DNA from 2 places in the Spartinivicinus marinus genome. Region 2 is predicted to be linked to the other one. Evidence: predicted binding sites of a transcription regulator. Region 2 holds the regulator's gene; the other holds the start of a gene.
The links. The regulator PhoB, encoded in region 2, activates phosphate uptake and scavenging genes when phosphate is short. The targets are predictions, from matches to a motif close to TGTCATANNNNTGTCANA.
Positions count from the first base shown of each region.

Region 1: the regulator PhoB is predicted to act here: its motif matches at 1,403-1,420, upstream of OQE68_RS22855 (alkaline phosphatase).

Region 1 is NZ_JAPJZK010000001.1:5,086,212-5,089,643, forward strand. Features, by position in the region: gene phnX (phosphonoacetaldehyde hydrolase) at 286-1,131, opposite strand; gene OQE68_RS22855 (alkaline phosphatase) at 1,584-3,203, shown strand.
Region 2 is NZ_JAPJZK010000001.1:2,218,505-2,221,936, forward strand. Features, by position in the region: gene OQE68_RS09995 (chorismate--pyruvate lyase family protein) at 1-450, shown strand, start outside; gene ubiA (4-hydroxybenzoate octaprenyltransferase) at 478-1,353, shown strand; gene phoB (phosphate regulon transcriptional regulator PhoB) at 1,564-2,253, shown strand; gene phoR (phosphate regulon sensor histidine kinase PhoR) at 2,256-3,432, shown strand, end outside.

The DNA.
Region 1 (3,432 bases), 2.9 Mb from region 2:
ACTTCTGGGGCTTCATCGCTCGGTGGCCTCGCCTAAATAATCCTTCGCTTTGAGTATATACCACTTTATTTTTACACCTAAAAGTGATTCATGATGGGTATAACTTGATTATTTTTATTTTAGATAATTAACAATGCACTATTAAAAAAGGTGTTTAATAGGTGATACAGGTTAAGGATAATTTGGGATGAGTATAGTGAAGTAATAAGCGTGTTGGGTATTGCCCAGAGGGGAATACCCAACCAATCATCAGATAGGGTAAATGCAAAACTCAATGCGTGGGTTTTAAGGTTTTTCCCCTCTTTTTAAGCGTTGCTCTATATCGGTTAAACAAGCGGGAAGATCCTTAATGGTGTCAATCACATAATGGGCTCCAGCACGATACAGTTGAATTGTCACTGGGCTTCTTAGCGTATCTTGCTGAGTCTTGTCTAGGGCTTGCCAATCTTCAAGTCTTTTGCCTATTTTATTACCACTGACTGCCACTGCTACGGTCCACATACCTGCATTTAAACCTTCTTCGATGCCAGCTTCTGTATCATCGACTTTCACACAAGCATGGATATGCTCAACATCAAGCTCAATTGCATTTTTTAAGCTCATATGTGGGTAAGGACGACCACGGGATACTTCATTAGCACATACAACACTCGTTGTGGTTAACCCTTTGTTGTGTAGCTCTGGTAGCAAGTCTGCTACTAAACTACGACTGTAGTCTGTATTGATACCTAGTTTAATGCCTTGTTTAAGCAAGTGTTTAGCTAACTCTATGGCGTCAGGCACTAAGTCAGCGTGATTTAAAATAGACTTGATCTGATGAGGAATAAACTGTTGTTGTAAGTTTTCTAAGTCTTCATGACTGGGTAGTCGACCATATTGGTTTGACCAGGCTTCACTCACCGTTCCTTCATCTAACAATTGTTTTAATTGTTGTTGGTAATCAGAGGTACTTAATTGACGAAGAAGTGGTTCAGGTATGTCAATATGATGGTCAGCAAATGTTGCTTGCAATGCTTCAACTGGTGCCATTGCGCCAAAGTCGATGAGAGTGCCAGCGAGATCAAAGATGACGCCTTGGACTTTGCCAATGTATTTGCGCTGATTGCTGTAACTCTTTGGTTGCTCCTGCATTATTATGTTCCTTATTAGTTAGCGGCTGCTACAGCGTCCGGCAGACGACAAATAACCTATTTTAGTGTTGGGCTTATCCTACCAATCAGTTTAGTCACAGTACAAGTAATACTCCTAGTAAAAAGTCATGAAGGCTTTAAGATAGTGTAGCCGGATAGTTAAAAAACCCCTAGTTTCTAATTACTATATGAAGACGGCTGAAATAAGTATTGTCTAACAATAATGCTTGGTATTTTAAATACACTTTCCTAAATCTACTATAAAAAAATAACATGACAGCTATATGAAATAAACCCGGCTTGGGTTTATGAATATTCTATGAAATTTACATGATGACCTCTTTACCATCACCCCTTCAGTCAGTAAATTAAAAACAGACAATAAATGTTAGTTAATTAGCCAAATGCAGTGTTGGCTGAGTTGTAACGCTTAACTTAAAGGGGAGTAGTAGCGTGAGTAACGATAAAAGTATAAAAAAAGTATTCAAGTGGCTGGCAAGGGGGTGTTTAGCCTCTGCCTGTGTGCTAAGCACTTCGACGGTATTTTCAGCTGAAAGTAAGGTAAAGAATGTAATTTTTTTAATTGGTGATGGAATGGGGCCGCAACAGGTTGGCTTGTTGGAAGCTTATGCAAGACAAGCCCCTCATTCCATTTATCCGCAAGGTAAAACGGCGATGGCTCAATTGGCAGATAGGGGAGTGGTTGGGCTGTCAATGCATAATCCCGCGGGAGCCATTGTGGTTGATTCAGCCAGCTCGGCCACTCAGTTAGCCACCGGTTTACCTGCCGGTTCTGAAATGATTGGTTTAGACGATCAAGGAAATGCGGTTGAAACTGTATTAGAGCAGGCTAAAAAAGCTGGTAAAGCTACTGGTTTGGTTTCTGATACGCGCTTAACACATGCAACACCTGCATCCTTTGCTGCTCATCAGCCTCATCGATCGCTGGAAAATAAAATTGCAGAGGATATGTTGGCAACAGCACCTGATGTCATGCTTTCCGGTGGGCTACGTCACTGGATTCCCAAAGATGCTGCTAAGGCGGGTAAGTTACATGATCAAGTAACTGCTATGGTAGGCGACACGATTAGCTTAAAATCAAAACGAAAAGATAATCGAAACCTGGTGGCTGAAGCTAAGCAAGCGGGTTACCAGTTAGCTTTTAATCGTGATCAACTAACAGCAGCTTCTGATAATGGCAAAGTATTAGGACTTTTCAGTAGTTCAGGTATGCTGGATGGTATTGCTTATAGCAAGGTAAAGAGTGACCTCGCGCGGCGTGAACCGAGTTTGAGGGAAATGACTGAAAAAGCATTGGCAATATTATCAAATGATCCAGATGGTTTCTTTTTGATGATAGAAGGTGGCCAAATCGATTGGGCTGGTCATAATAATGATGCTGGTACTATGTTGCATGAAATGCTTAAGTTTGATGAGGCCATTGCAGCTGTACTGGATTGGGCGAAAGACCGCAATGATACTCTGGTGGTATTAACAGCAGATCATGAAACAGGATCTTTTGGTTTTAGCTATTCTGCTGCAAACTTACCAAAAGCATCAACCTTATCTGGCAATGCATTTAAAAACGTCAAGTTTAAACCTAACTTTAACTTTGGTAGTCCAACTATTTTAGATAAGCTGTACAGTCAACAAAAAAGCTTTAGTACTATGTTTGCAGAGTTTTGGGCGTTGCCTAAAAATCAGCAAGATGCAAAAGCATTAGTGAAGATAGTTAATGCAAACAGTGAGTTTAAAATTACCAACGCACAGGCTGAACGAATTTTAGCTACAGCCCAAAACCCCTATTATCAGCCAGATCACAAATACCTTAGCTTGAAGCAATTTCCTAAAGTCTCTGACTTTACTGCATTTTATGTATATGGTGATGAGGTAAAGCTTAACTTATTAGGTCGTGAGCTAGCAGAACAACAAAACGTGGTTTGGGGAACGGGCACTCATACTCATACGCCAGTTGCTGTGCTGGCTTATGGCCCAGAGTCACTAACCAAAAGTTTTGCAACCATTCAACACCATACGGATATTGGGCAAAAACTGAAGTCTGTTTTAAGATAAGGAGTAGCTAATAATACTGTTGCCTTTCCTCAGCCCTAGCTAGAAGGAAAGGCATAGCTTTTTTGAACTATAATGAAACTCCAAAAAGCAAACTTGTTTGTAGTATGTGTTTTAATGCGATGAGTGCTGTCTGTTTTTTAGCCTGAAATATGGGGCTATGTTTGTGACCAGCCCAATAATTTGTTGCAAAATGTTTTTCTGACTGCTTTTAAACTGTTATATTCTCCTT
Region 2 (3,432 bases):
ACCTTTCAATCCCTGTCAGTCAAGTTGATCAGCCAACAGTGGCAACCTGCTCTTCTTTCTGAACAAAAGTTGTTGGGTATTCCAAAACAGCAGTCAGCATTTGTTCGTGAAGTGATTCTTTGTGCCTGCCAGCAGCCAGTGATCTATGCACGCACCGTGATACCCGCATTTACTGGTTTACTAAGCTGCCGGCCACTGCTCAGCCTCGATACAGAGCCACTCGGTAAACTATTGTTTACTCATGCCAGTAGCAAACGTAACCCTAACTTTCAGTACGCTCACTTTAGTCATGAGCAATTGCAAACATTACCCATACCCTCAACAATAACGCACTCAACTATTAATCAAGACTGTTGGGGCAGGCAATCTGTATTTATCATTAACCAGCGGCAACTAGCTGTAAGCGAACTATTTTTACCTACGATTTTTTCATTACAGCAACTAACATAACAATGCTTATTGATAGTGACTAACAGGATGGAACTAACCAGTAGCTCTTCTAACAAACTCAATGCATTTCTGAGTATCACCCGCTTAAACCGCCCCATTGGTATTTACTTGCTGCTTTGGCCAACCCTTTGGAGTTTATGGCTAGCTGCTGATGGCCTGCCAGATTGGCACCTGATTATTATTTTTTGCTTAGGTGTCACAGTGATGCGCAGCGCAGGTTGTGTAATTAACGATATTGCTGATCGTCACTTTGATGGTCATGTTAAGCGAACCCAAAATCGGCCACTGGTTACTGGTGCGATGACGCTGAAGGAAGCAATGGGTTGCTTTGTAGCCCTTTGTATTATTGCGCTGATACTGGTGCTATTTACCAATCAGCTGACGATTTTACTAAGCTTTGGTGCCTTGGCTTTAGCCATTAGTTACCCCTTTATGAAGCGCTACACTCATTTTCCACAAATTGTATTAGGGGCTGCTTTTTCCTGGTCGATTCCTATGGCCTATACTGCTCAAACTGGAGAGCTAAACCACGCTATCTGGTTACTTTTCTGGGCTAATTTAGCATGGACAGTAGCCTACGATACGGCTTATGCCATGGTAGATAGAGACGATGATTTAAAAATAGGCGTCAAATCTACTGCTATTTTATTTGGGAAAGCTGATAAACTTATGATTGGCTTATTACAAATAATTACTCTAGCTTTGTTATCAGGGGTAGGCTATTTATTTCAGCGTGGTTGGCTGTTCTTTATTGGCATCGGTTTAATGGCTGGGCTGTTTATCTATCAGCAGTACTTAATCAAAGATCGTGACCGGTCCCAATGCTTTAAAGCATTTTTAAACAATCACTGGGCAGGCATGTTTGTCTTTGTTGGAATAGTTTGTGATAGTGCTGTTTCTTAGTTTTACCTTATTAGCTCCCTCTTCCTCAGGAAGGAGGAATTAATAGCAGGTAATCACTAGGAAAACTTCTCACTGTGGTATTGAGCCACAGTCATAAAACTCATGGATTGGAAACACTTTCAGGGCAGAGCCACACGAATGTCATTCAAATGTAACATAAAGACTGTGTAATGCTCTGCTGACAACTTGAAAGCGAGAGAAGGCTTGAAAATGGTTGGCAAAAAAATACTCATAGTGGACGATGAGGCCCCCATCCGAGAAATGATTGCAGTCGCACTCGAAATGGCTGGCTACGAATGTCTGGAAGCAGATAACACGCAAGATGCTCATAGCATCATGATCGACAAGAAACCCGATCTGATTTTGCTTGATTGGATGCTACCAGGAACCAGTGGGATTGAATTGGCTAGACGGCTCCGCCGTGATGAAATTACGGCCAATATTCCCATCATCATGTTAACCGCCAAAGGTGAAGAAGATAATAAAATTCAGGGCCTGGAAGTGGGAGCAGATGACTACATCACCAAACCATTCTCCCCCAGAGAACTGGTTGCCCGTTTGAAAGCAGTATTGAGACGTTCTGGCGCTCACGAACCTCAAGAGCCCATCAGGGTTGAAGGACTTGAGCTGGACCCAATCAGTCACCGGGTAAGTATTAACGGTAAGCCGACTGAAATGGGACCTACTGAGTACCGTCTGTTGCAGTTCTTTATGACACATCAAGAGCGAGCCTATACCCGAGGCCAGTTATTGGACCAAGTGTGGGGCGGCAATGTGTACGTTGAAGAGCGTACCGTTGATGTCCATATCAGGCGGCTGCGTAAAGCATTAGGCACCGGCCATGACCGCTTTATTCAGACTGTTAGGGGCACTGGCTATAGGTTCTCAACTAAGGCTTAGCGGTGAAAGTTAACTGGCAAGGCGAAATTATTCAGCGACTCGCTATCACTGTAATAGTCAGTGTGTTGTTTGGAGTAGCTATCGGAGAAGTAGCCTGGGTTTTAGCAATTGTCTTAGCTGGATACCTTAGCTGGACATTGTTACAGGTTTTTCGCCTCAGCCATTGGCTTCAAGAGAGTGAGCACAATCACCTAGAGCCACCAGAAAGTCGTGGTATCTGGGGAGATATTTTTGATGCTATCTACCGGCTGCAGCGCCGCGACCAAAAAGCGCGTGCCCGGCTACAAGCAGTGATTGACCGTGTTCAAGAGTCTACTGCAGCACTGAATGATGCTGTGATTATGGTTGATAATCAGGGCAACCTGGAGTGGTGGAACCAAGCTGCTGAAACCATGCTCGGTTTTAAGAGCCCTGTAGATCAAGGGCAGCTAATCACAAACCTGATCAGAGAGCCAGCATTCTCCAGGTATTTCGACAGAAAAGAGTACCAAGAAGCGCTGGAAGTTCCCTCCCCCATCAATGACCAGCTCATCTTACAATTCAATATTACGCTGTTTGGTCGCAATGATCGCTTGTTGTTAGTACGGGACATTACCCGGCTGCATAATCTGGAGCAAATGCGAAAAGACTTTGTAGCAAATGTGTCCCACGAGCTAAGAACCCCTCTCACAGTGATCAGAGGTTATCTGGAAACCTTGCTGGATAACGCTGATATTTTACCTGAACGCTGGATACGTGCTTTGCAGCAAATGCAGCAGCAGTCAGATCGAATGGAAAATCTGGTCAGTGACTTACTCCTGTTATCACGTCTAGAAACCAGCGATCGACAGGCTGACTTAAAGCCAATTTACTTACAGAAGATCTTGTCAAACATCATTAGTGATGCCAAGGCGCTCAGTGGTGACCGTTGCCATCATATCCAATTGGTTTGTCCAGAAGGTGCAACACTGTTAGGACATGACCGCGAGCTGCATAGTGCTATCTCGAACCTAATCTTTAATAGCGTTAAATACACACCTGCTGCTGGGCAAATTAATGTACATTGGTGGGAAGATGAGGATGGCGGGCACCTTTCGGTGATGGATGATGGAATTGGTATTGATCCCAAGCATATCCCACGTCTCACCGAGCGGTTTTATCGAGCAGACCCTAGTCGCTCAATTAACACTGGTGGTACAG